DNA from 2 places in the Mesorhizobium sp. M8A.F.Ca.ET.207.01.1.1 genome. Region 1 is predicted to be linked to the other one. Evidence: riboswitches for the same ligand, from Rfam matches in the RefSeq annotation. Region 1 holds a riboswitch; the other holds the start of a gene.
What was found. A riboswitch is a leader RNA that binds a small molecule or an ion and turns the genes downstream of it on or off. The one in region 1 is predicted to bind S-adenosylmethionine.
Positions count from the first base shown of each region.

Region 2: linked by a shared signal. The riboswitch ahead of EN850_RS21510 (O-succinylhomoserine sulfhydrylase) and the one ahead of EN850_RS05155 (homoserine O-acetyltransferase) in region 1 are both predicted to bind S-adenosylmethionine.

Region 1 covers NZ_SRUS01000002.1:59,444-65,164, forward strand. Annotated here, with positions in the region: gene EN850_RS05145 (glycosyltransferase family A protein) at 1-773, opposite strand, end outside; gene metW (methionine biosynthesis protein MetW) at 1,092-1,706, opposite strand; gene EN850_RS05155 (homoserine O-acetyltransferase) at 1,765-2,934, opposite strand; SAM riboswitch at 3,056-3,133, opposite strand; gene hisC (histidinol-phosphate transaminase) at 3,271-4,380, shown strand; gene EN850_RS05165 (prephenate/arogenate dehydrogenase family protein) at 4,403-5,338, shown strand; gene EN850_RS05170 (sugar kinase) at 5,335-5,721, opposite strand, start outside.
Region 2 covers NZ_SRUS01000007.1:76,781-82,501, forward strand. Annotated here, with positions in the region: gene mmsB (multiple monosaccharide ABC transporter permease) at 1-630, shown strand, start outside; gene araD1 (AraD1 family protein) at 834-1,826, shown strand; gene EN850_RS21505 (2'-deoxycytidine 5'-triphosphate deaminase) at 1,877-2,971, opposite strand; SAM riboswitch at 3,112-3,189, shown strand; gene EN850_RS21510 (O-succinylhomoserine sulfhydrylase) at 3,246-4,436, shown strand; gene EN850_RS21515 (ceramide glucosyltransferase) at 4,464-5,615, opposite strand.

The DNA of each region.
Region 1 (5,721 bases):
GGTATCCGCCCCCGGAGAATATCGGCGATGATCTGCCGCGTGATCATAAAGGGTGGGACATGGGGGTAAGAGCGAGCGATGTGCGGGTGCTTACTCATCAGGATCGCATAGGCTTCGACATAGCCGTCCCGGCGGCCCGAAATCGAGTTCTGCGAATTGTGCTTCGTCCAGTCGATATCTTCCGATAATTGCGCGCCGAAGCGCTGTGCGAAGCGCAGCAGAAGCTCCCGGTCCTGCATCCGGGGAATGTCGCTGTCATAGCCGCCGATGGCCAGCAAGGCTTCCCGCCTCGCCGTTATCGCCGACCCGGCGATGAAGGCCGTCTGCGCAACCACCGCCCGCTCCAGCATCGCCGGATTGAGGAAAGCACCGCGGTTGACGCAGGCGGTGCCACGGCCAGCCTTCACCGAGACATATGAGGAGAGCAGGACTTCGAGCGCCGGATTGTCGTCGAACCATGCCAGCGTCCGTTCGAGCCGGTGTGGCAGGAAGAGATCGTCCGAATCAAGAAAAGTCACCACGGGCGCCCTCGCCAGCTCGATGCCGGCATTCCTGGCGGCATTGGCGCCGCGCCATTTCGCGCCGACATAGATCAGCCGAGGGTCGCGAATGCGCGCAAGCGCCGCTTCCGTCCCGTCGGTCGAGCCATCGTCGACGACGATATGCTCAAACCGCGCCATGCTCTGAGAAAGCACGCTTTCCACCGCGCGGAGCACCGTTTGGCGCCGGTTGTGAGTCGGGGTGATGACCGTGATGAGGGGCAAATGCTCCACGTCAGCTGTTTCCAGCGCGAAAATGCACTTTCCGATAGCTCTTCAGGATGGTTGAATGGATCGGACTTCCCCCTGGCTGGCCCTCATCGGGATTAAGTGCGACGCTACAAAAAACAACCTGTTATGTCACCCATTGTGCCGTCGTTCTGACGACAAGGGAATGGTGAATTCCGGCGACTAGCGCTTCAACCGCAACACTTTTGCCACCGCTGAAATTGGCGGAGGCTCTTGGCGGTTGCGTCCATGTGGTGTTGGCCGACGGCGTGGAACATCCGCACAAGCCCACGGATGTCCTCGCATAGGAGGCCGACGGCGGCCTTATCGCTTCAACAAAAACACCGCCTGCTGGCCAAAGAAATTCCAGAACCACCAGGGCATCGACAGGCCGATCTTCTGGCCGTTGGCGTCGAGCGCGGTCGCCTTTTCCACCGTCGCGCCAAGCTCCTCGCACAGATTGACGAAGTCGCGGATGGTGCAGAAGTGGATGTTGGGCGTGTCGTACCAGGAGTAGGGCAGATCCTTGGTCACCGGCATGCGGCCCTTGACGAACAGCGACAGGCGCACCCGCCAATGGCCGAAATTGGGGAAGGACACGATCGCCCGATTGCCGATCCGGAGCAGTTCGTCGAGCACCAGCTTCGGGTTGCGGGTGGCCTGCAGGGTCTGCGACAGGACGACGAAGTCAAAACCCTTGTCGGGATAGAATTCGAGATCCTTGTCGGCATCGCCCTGGATGACCGAGAGGCCGCGCGCCACGCATTCGTTGACGCCGCGCTGCGAAAGCTCAAGGCCGCGACCGTCGACCTGCTTGGTTTCCTGCAGCAATTCGAGCAGCGAGCCGTCGCCGGAGCCTACGTCAAGCACGCGCGATTGCGGCGGGATGAGGTTGGCGACGACCTCAAGGTCGACACGCTGGCTGCCATTGACGCTCATGGCTTCGCCTCCTGAGTGGCGCATGACGATGGTCCGAAAAGTCCGCAACGTTTCGGGGTCATGCGCCGAGCCCCCTGGCGCGCGCGGCCGAACCGATAAAGCCGTTGATGGCGGCAAACAGTTCCGGCTCGTCGAGCAGGAAGGCGTCGTGGCCGCGGTCGGTCTCGATCTCGACGAAGGAAACCGAGGCGCCGGCGGCGTTGAGCGCGTGCACGATCGAGCGGCTCTCTTCGGTCGGGAACAGCCAATCCGACGTGAAGGACACCAGGCAGAAGCGGGTCTTGGTGCCGGCAAAGGCGTCCGCCAGCCGGCCGCCATGGTCGGCGGCAAGGTCGAAATAATCCATCGACCGTGTCATGTAGAGGTAGGAGTTGGCGTCGAAGCGGTCGACGAAGGTCATGCCCTGGTGGCGCAGATAGCTCTCGATTTGGAAATCGGCATCGAAGCCGAAGGTCAGCGCTTCGCGGTCCTGCAGGTTGCGGCCGAATTTGCGGTGCAGGGCGGCTTCCGACAGATAGGTGATGTGGGCGGCCATGCGCGCCACCGCCAACCCCTTTTCCGGGCGCTTGCCGTGCTCGAAATATTTGCCGCCATGCCAGTCCGGATCGGCCATCACGGCCTGCCGCCCGACCTCGTGGAAGGCGATGTTCTGTGACGAATGGCGCGCGCCGGTGGCAATCGGCAGTGCCGAGAACACCCGCTCGGGATAGCTCGACGCCCATTGCAGCACCTGCATGCCGCCCATCGAGCCGCCCAGCACGCAGAACAGCTTCTCGATGCCGAAATGGTCGACCAGCATCTGCTGCGCACGCACCATGTCGCGGATGGTGATGACAGGGAGGTCGAGCCCATAGGGCTTTCCCGTGGCGGGGTTGGTCGAAGCCGGCCCGGTGGAACCAAGGCAGCCGCCGATAACGTTGGAACAGATGACGAAGAAACGGTTGGTGTCGATGATCTTGCCGGGGCCGATCAGCACTTCCCACCAGCCTGGCTTGCCGGTCACCGGATTGGTGTTGGCGACATGCTGGTCGCCGGTCAGTGCATGGCAGACGAGGATGGCATTGGAACGGGCATCGTTCAGAACGCCATAGGTCTGATAGGCGATCTGGAACGGCGACAGCACCGTGCCGGCATCGAGCTTGAGCGGCTTGTCGGGTCCGAAACGCAACACCAGGCTCGACGGATTGTCGACCTCGTTGTTGGTCCTTGCTGCGCGCAGAGCGGCCATTCCTAATCTCTCTTGCTGCATCGTTTCTTGCGAAAATCTCCGCTGATTTTCGCGGCGCCGATGCGGTCGTCCGGGCCGGTAGCGGACAATAAAAAACCGGCATTGCCTTCGCAAAGCCGGTTACGTCACGCAAACGGCCCTTTAGCGAATTGTTTAACGTGGCTGCAAGCCGACCGGCCAAATCACCACGGAACTGTCACCGCACTTCTAGAACCCGCCCGCCTCGCCGTCAATGGCGGCGGCTGGCACTAGTGCCGCCTCTCGACATTGCCGGCCATGGCTTGTATTTCCGCAGCGGCTTCCGGATGGAGGCATTTTCGACGGATTTTGCAAGACATGAACAAGACACCGGATCAGGCACGTCCAACCCCCCGCGCGGGCATCATGGACATAGACGCCTATGTGCCCGGCAAGAGCACGGCGCCGGCCGGTGTCGCCAAGGTCTACAAGCTGTCGTCGAACGAGAACCCGCTTGGGCCGTCGCCGAAGGCGATCGAGGCCGCGCGTGAGGTTGCCGCAAAACTCGACATCTATCCCGACGGCACCGCCAAACGGTTGCGGGAGGCGATCGCCGAGGTGCATGGCCTCAACGCGCAGAACATCATCTGTTCCAACGGTTCCGACGAGATCCTTGGCCTGTTGGCACAGACCTATCTCGCGCCCGGCGACGAGGCCATGTTCACCGAACACGCCTTCATGGTCTACAAGATCTACATCCAGTCGGCCGGCGCCACCCCGGTCGTGGTCAAGGAGACCGACGAGCGCGCCGACATCGATGCGATGCTGGCGGCTGTGACGCCGCGCACGAAAATCGTGTTCCTGGCCAATCCCAACAATCCGACCGGCACCTATGTGCCGTTCCAGGAGGTGCGTCGCCTGCATGCCGGACTGCCGAAAAACGTGCTGCTGGTGCTCGACGCGGCCTATGCCGAATATGTCCGCCGCAACGATTACGAAGCCGGCATCGAGCTGGCCGGCAGCGCCGAGAACGTGGTGATGACCCGCACCTTCTCCAAGATCGGCCTCGGCGGAGCGCGTATCGGCTGGATGTATGGTCCGATGCACATTGTCGATGCGATCAACCGTGTGCGCGGCCCCTTCAACGTCAATGCGACGGCGATCGAGGCCGGCATCGCCGCGATCCGCGACCGCGCCCATGTCGAGCGCAGCGTGGCGCATAACGAGACCTGGCTCGCCTGGCTGAGCGAGGAGATGACTGGACTCGGGCTGCGCGTGACGCCCAGCGTCGGCAATTTCCTGCTCATTCATTTTCCCGACGACCAGAGGCATTCGGCGGCTGCGGCGGATGATTATCTGAGCGCGCGCGGCTATATTCTGCGGCGCGTTTCAGGCTACGGCTTTCCCAACGCGCTGCGAATGACCGTCGGTACCGAAGAGGCCAATCGCGGCGTTGTCGCCGCGCTCAAGACATTCCTGAAAAGCTAGAACGCCTGAAAAGTTACACACCATGGCATCACCGATGTTCGAAAAAATCGCGCTGGTCGGCATCGGCCTGATCGGCTCGTCGCTGGCCCGCGTCATTCGCCGCGAAGGCCTGGCTCGCCATGTCGCGATCTCGACGCGCAGTGTGGCAACGCTCAAGCGAGCCGAGGAACTGGGACTAGGCGATTCCTACACCACCGATTCCAGGGAAGCTGTGCGTGATGCCGATCTGGTCATCGTCTCGGTGCCGGTGGGCTCATCCGGTGCGGTGGCGCAGGAGATTGCGCCGGCGCTAAAAAAAGGTGCGATCCTCACCGATGTCGGCTCGACCAAGGCCTCAGTCATCGCGCAGATGCAGCCGCATGTGCCTGAGGGCGTCCATTTCATTCCCGGCCATCCGCTGGCGGGTACCGAAAAATCCGGCCCGGATGCCGGATTTGCCGACCTGTTCGACAATCGCTGGTGCATCTTCACGCCGGTGCCGGGCACCGATCCGGAGGCGCTGGAACGGCTGTCGGAATTCTGGCGCCGCTGCGGCGCCAACATCGACACGATGGATCCGCAGCATCACGACATGACGCTGGCCATCGTCTCGCATCTGCCGCACATCATCGCCTACAACATCGTCGGCACCGCCGACGACCTGGAATCGGTGACCAAGACGGAAGTGATCAAATATTCCGCCTCCGGCTTTCGCGATTTCACGCGTCTGGCCGCCTCCGATCCGACCATGTGGCGGGACGTGTGCCTGCACAACAAGGATGCCATCCTGGAAATGCTGGCGCGCTTCTCGGAAGATCTGGCGTTCCTGCAGCGCGCGATCCGCTGGGGCGATGGCGACAAACTCTTCGACCTGTTCACCCGCACCCGCGCCGTGCGCCGCTCGATCATCGAGGCGGGCCAGGATATCGACGCGCCGGACTTTGGCCGCCAGGCGGTCGAGCATCCGGCAAAGAGCTAAGCTGTTTCAGGCCAGGTCGCTGCCATCATGGCGAGCGTTTCCGCCCGATCTGGCGCGCCCAGCCTGCCGCCGAAGCGCAGGCATTTGAGCGCGGCGGCGGCACTCGCAAAGCGCAGTGCGTGCTCGATCGCCATGGCTTCCGCCAGCCCAACGGCAAAGGCGCCATGAAAGACATCGCCGGCGGCCAGCGTGTCGACCGCCTTGATCCTCGGCGCCTCGACATGGCGGGATGATCCGGCGCTTCGATCGAACCACCAGGTACCCGCCGCGCCGCCGGTGACCGCGACGAAGGCGTCGGTGCTGGAGGCGAGATCCTCGCAAGCGGTCTCCAGATCCAACGCGTGGCCGCAGATGATACGCACTGCCGGTTCGGAGGCGACGAT
Region 2 (5,721 bases), on a different contig from region 1:
CTGGGGCTGATCGCCGTGCTGGCCTATGCCTATTTCGGGGTGAGGACACGGCGCAAGCGCGAGCGCCACGGCTATGAGGCCGAGCCCTTCCCCCTGTTCGTCATCAAGACGCTGGTTGCCAGCGCGCTGGCGCTGTTCCTGGTCTATGAATTCGCCAGCTACAGGGGCCTGCCGGTGGTGCTGCTCGTCATGGGCGTGCTGATCTCGCTGTTCGTCTTCGTTACCAAGCGCATGACCATCGGCCGCCGCATCTACGCGATGGGCGGCAACCCCAAGGCAGCGCAATTGTCGGGCATCAACACCGAGCGGCTGACGCTTCTGGTGTTCATCAATATGGGCGTGCTGTCGGCGCTCGGCGGCCTGATCATCGCCGCGCGTCTCGGCCAGGCCGTGCCGGCCGCGGGCCTCGGCAGCGAGCTCGACGTGATCGCGGCCGTCTTCATCGGCGGCGCCTCGGCGATGGGCGGCGTCGGCCAGGTGATCGGCGCGGTGGTCGGCGGCTTCATCATGGGCGTGATGAACAACGGCATGTCGATCATGGGCGTCAACGTCGACTGGCAGCAGGTAGTCAAGGGACTGGTGTTGCTCGGAGCCGTCATCTTTGACGTCTACAACAAGAACAAGGCTTAAGGGCTGGAGGCGAGGACTAGGAGGCATACGGGTTCTAGATCGCGAAGCTGCCGGCAGCCCGTCGGCACCAAGAAGTCCGGGGAAGGACCAGGCTCGCGAACGCAATCCGGACGAAGCGTTTCAACCGTGGCGCGTTTCCGCGCCGCGCCGGTCAGGATTTTGCCGATGGCAGCCGGACACGGAAAAATGAGAGAGGACTGATCATGCTGATCTCGCAGATTCTCGACGACGCCGAGACGATCCGTGTCGTTGCCCGCAGCGGCGGGAAGACCCGGATCATCAACGGCGCGCGCAGCGTCTATTCGCTGGCGATGGAGGCCGCCCGCACCGGTGTCGGCCTGGCCGCCCTGATCGAACGCAAGGGACTTGGCGAGACGGTCGATCTCGACGCCGCCTACAAGAGGGGACGGCTCCTGTCGCCGATCAATCACCCCGACCCGGCGCATCTGCATTTGACCGGCACGGGGCTGACGCATCTCGGGTCGGCCGCGACGCGCGATTCCATGCACAAGAAGCTCAGCACCGACGGCGAGGAGCAGCTCACCGATTCGATGAAGATGTTCCGCATGGGGCTGGAAGGCGGCAAACCCGCCAAAGGCCAGGTCGGCGTACAGCCGGAATGGTTCTACAAGGGCAACGGCACCATGGCGGTCGCGCCTGGCGCGGCGCTGATGTCGCCGGCCTTTGCCAAGGATGCCGGCGAAGAACCCGAGGTCGCCGGGATCTATGTCATCGGCGACGATGGCGCGCCGTTCCGCGTCGGCTTCACGCTGTCGAACGAATTCTCGGACCATGTGACCGAGCGCGTGAACTATCTCTTCCTCGCCCACTCCAAGCTGCGCAATGCCTCGTTCGGGCCGGAAATCCTGATCGGAGACCTGCCTTCGGACATCCGCGGCACGTCGCGCATCCTGCGAGACGGCAAGACATTGTGGGAGAAGCCGTTCCTGTCGGGCGAAACGAACATGTCGCACACCATCGCCAATCTCGAACACCACCACTTCAAATATTCGGCCTTCCGCCAGCCGGGCGACGTGCATGTGCATATGTTCGGCACCGCGACGCTATCCTTCGCCGACGGCATCAACACGGAAGCAGGCGACGTGTTCGAGATCGAGGCAGGGGATTTCGGCCTGCCGCTGCGCAACCCGCTGGAAATCGAAAAGCCGGTGAAGGTGGCGGTGAAGGCGCTGTAAAAGCCACGGGGGCGTCATCCCCCTCTCGTGGGGAGATCGCAGCTTCGACCTTAGCGCACCGCGCGGAAATGCTTTGAGAGCTTGAGGCCTTGCGCCTGGTAGTTCGAGCCCAGGTCGGTGCCGTAAAGCGCCCGCGGCCGCTTCAGCATGTGCTCGTAGACCAGCCGGCCGACGATCTGGCCATGGTCGAGGATGAACGGGACTTCGTGGCTGCGCACTTCGAGCACCGCCCGGCTGCCGGTGCCGCCGGACGCCGAATGGCCGAACCCCGGATCGAAAAAGCCGGCATAGTGGACACGGAACTCGCCGACCAGCGGATCGAAGGGCGTCATCTCGGCGGCGTAGAGCGGCGGCACATGCACCGCCTCCTGGCTGACGAGGATGTAGAACTCGTCGGGATCGAGCACCAGTTCGCCGGCGCCGCTCTTATGGATCGGCTCCCAGAAATCGAGGACATCCTGGGCGGCACGCTTGTCGACATCGACGAGGCCGGTGTGGTGCTTGCCGCGATAGCCGACCAGCCCATCCTTGTCGCCATTGAGATCGATCGACAGCGCGATGCCGCCGCCGGAAATGTTCGGCGGATCGGTGGCGACCAGCATTTCGGCGTTGTGCAATTCATGCAGTTCGGCTTCCGATAGCAGTGCGTTGCCTGTACGGAAGCGGATCTGCGACAGGCGCGAACCGGTGCGCACGACGATCGGAAAAGTGCGCGGACTGACCTCGAGATAGAGCGGGCCGTGATAGCCGGCGGCGATCTTGTCGAACTCGTGGCCGCGATCGGTCATGACGCGGGTGAAGATGTCGAGCCGCCCGGTCGAGCTCTTCGGATTGGCCGAAGCCGAAATGCCAGCCGGCAGGGCCAGACTTTCGAGCAGCGGCACGATATAGACGCAGCCGGTTTCGAGAACCGCGCCTTCGGTCAGATTAATCTCGTGGAGTTGCAGCCGGTCGAGCTTTTCCGAGACCTTGTGATTGGGACCGGGCAGGAACGAGGCGCGCACCCGCCAGGCCTTTTTCCCCAATCTGAGATCAAGGCTCGCCGGCTGGATCTGATCGGCATCGAGCGCGCGCGGCGACTTCAGCGCGCCGGACTTGAACAGCGCCGAAATGTCCTGATCGGGAAGAATGCCTGTCTGCCGCAAAGTCTGGCTCCGCCCAAGACTGGTCTCTTTTAGTGCAGGTTCTTGCCGCAAAACCACTGGGCACTTTTGCGGAACCTGCCTTGGTACAAACCTCTTAATGAAGCCGGCAATTGACGCAAGCGTGGCGCGGGTCTAAAGGGTCGTTATCCCGTGGTGATTTGGCCGGTCGGCTTGCAGCCACGTTAAACAAGTCGCTAAAGGACCGTCGGGCCGCAAGGCCGTATGGACCGGTTGCGACTTTCGCGGCCGGTTTTTTTGTGTCTGGAACAAAGCGATGAGCACCAAGAAGCGCAACTGGAAACCTCAGACGGCACTCGTGCATGGCGGAACCCTGCGTTCCCAATTCGGCGAAACCGCCGAGGCGATGTACCTGACCCAGGGCTATGTCTATAAAACCGCCCAGGCGGCGGAAGCCCGCTTCAAGGGCGAAGAGCCTGGCTTCATCTATTCGCGTTACGCCAACCCGACCGTCGACATGTTCGAAAAGCGCATGTGCGCTCTCGAAGGCGCCGAGGACGCGCGCGCCACGGCGTCGGGCATGGCGGCGGTGACCGCGGCCCTTCTGTGCAGCGTCAAGGCCGGCGATCATATCATTGCGGCGCGCGCGCTGTTCGGCTCCTGTCGCTGGGTGGTCGAGACGCTGGCGCCGCGCTATGGCATCGAGGCGACCTTGGTCGACGGCACCGATATCGCCAATTGGGAAAAGGCGGTCAGGCCGAACACCAAGCTGTTCTTCCTGGAAAGCCCGACCAATCCGACGCTGGAAGTCGTCGACATATCAGCCGTCGCCTCGCTTGCCAATTCGATCGGCGCGCGGCTTGTCGTCGACAATGTCTTCGCCACGCCGCTGCAGCAGAAGCCGTTGCAGCTTGGTGCGCACATCGTCGTCTACTCGGCCACCAAGCATATTGACGGCCAGGGCCGTTGCCTCGGCGGCGTCATCCTGTCGGACAAGAAGTGGATCGACGAAAACCTGCACGACTATTTCCGCCACACCGGCCCCAGCCTGTCGCCGTTCAATGCCTGGACCTTGCTGAAGGGGCTCGAGACGCTGCCGCTGCGCGTGCGCCAGCAGACGGAAAGCGCCGGCAGGATCGCCGACTTCCTGGCCGAGCAGCCGCAGATCGCCCGCGTCATCTATCCCGGCCGCGCCGACCATCCGCAGGCCGCCATCGTCAAGAAGCAGATGTCGGGCGGCTCGACGCTGATCTGCCTCGACGTCAAGGGCGGCAAGCCGGCGGCCTTCGCGCTGCAGAACGCCCTCGACATCGTGCTGATCTCGAACAATCTCGGCGATGCCAAGAGCCTGATCACCCATCCGGCGACGACGACGCACAAGAACCTGAGCGACGAGGCCCGCGCCGAACTCGGCATCGGGCCAGGGACGCTCAGGCTGTCGGTCGGCCTGGAGGACGCCGACGACCTGCTGGAAGACATCGCGCAGGCGCTGAAGGCCGCCAAATAGGCTGTTTGGGAGCGTCGGTCGCGGCGATCAGGCGCGCGACGGCGTCTCCTCCAGTTCGGCCGCCTTGGTGCGGATGGTCATTGCGTTGCCGCGCCAGTCGACGGCGCCGCCGAGCCAGCCGCGCGCCCAGAGGGTTGGGAGCATCACGTCCCGCGCAATCATGGCCGCGACCATGCGCGGCGACAGGTACCAGCCCTTGGACAAGGCCAGTGCGCACTCCGGAAGGTAGAAGGCCGCCAACACGGCAATCGCGGTTGCCCAGAGGCTGATGCCGGCGCTCGCCGCAGCAACCAGGGCAAGCGCGAGAGGCACCGCCGCGCCGGTCAGGATTTCGGGCGCGAAGAACAGCGGGAAGGTGACGCGGCGCAGGCGCGCCCAGCGGGCCTGACGCGACCAGATCTCGCCAAGCGTGCGCTGGCCGAGCGGCTGCTCGAAGGGCGCGGCAACGAGATTGACGCGCAAGCCGAGGCCGTTCACCAGCTTGGTGGCGGCAGCGTCCTCGGCGATCTCGGCGGCCAGCGCCCGAATGCCGCCATTGGCATCCAGCATCGGCTTGTTCCACAGCATGCTCTTGCCCTGGGCAAAGCCGAGGCCGAGCGCCTCGCCGGCATACTGCCAGCGGGCCTGCAATGTGTTGAGGAAGGCGCATTCGACATCGGCCCAGAAACCCTCGGGCCGCGAGCCGATCGGCGTCGAGCAGACAAGGCCGGTGTCGGGCCGCCATGCCGCCATCATGTGCTCGATATAGTCCCTCGGCATCAGGACGTTGGAATCTGCAAGGATGACCCAGTTGTGGCGTGCCGCTTCCCAACCCTTGACGCAATTGTTGAGCTTTGGATTGGCGCTGACGCGGTCGTCACCGATCAGCAGCCGGGCCGGCACCTTGGGAAACCGGGCAATCGCCCTGTTTATCAGTTTGACCACCGGATCGTCGGTATGGGCGACGCAGAAGATCAGTTCGTAGCGTGGCCAGTCGAGGGCGAAGGCGCGTTCCAGCGTCTCATGCGTGAACGGCTCGACGCCCCGCGACGGGACGACGATCGAGACCGGTTGCGGCTTGCCGGCTGGCGGGGCGATCGTGTTGCGCCGTTTCAGCTGTGAAGCGGCGAGCGAAATGCTGGCGGCGTTTGAAAGGATGAGTGCGGTCGAAAGCGAGGCGGCTATGAAGGTGAGTTCCATCGAGATCTGGTCACTCCGGAAAGGCGGCCGGCATCGTGGCCGTTTTCAACAGTTCGACAGAGCGCCGAGTCGCCCGGTTCGTGCACACCACCATTGTCGTGTGTCA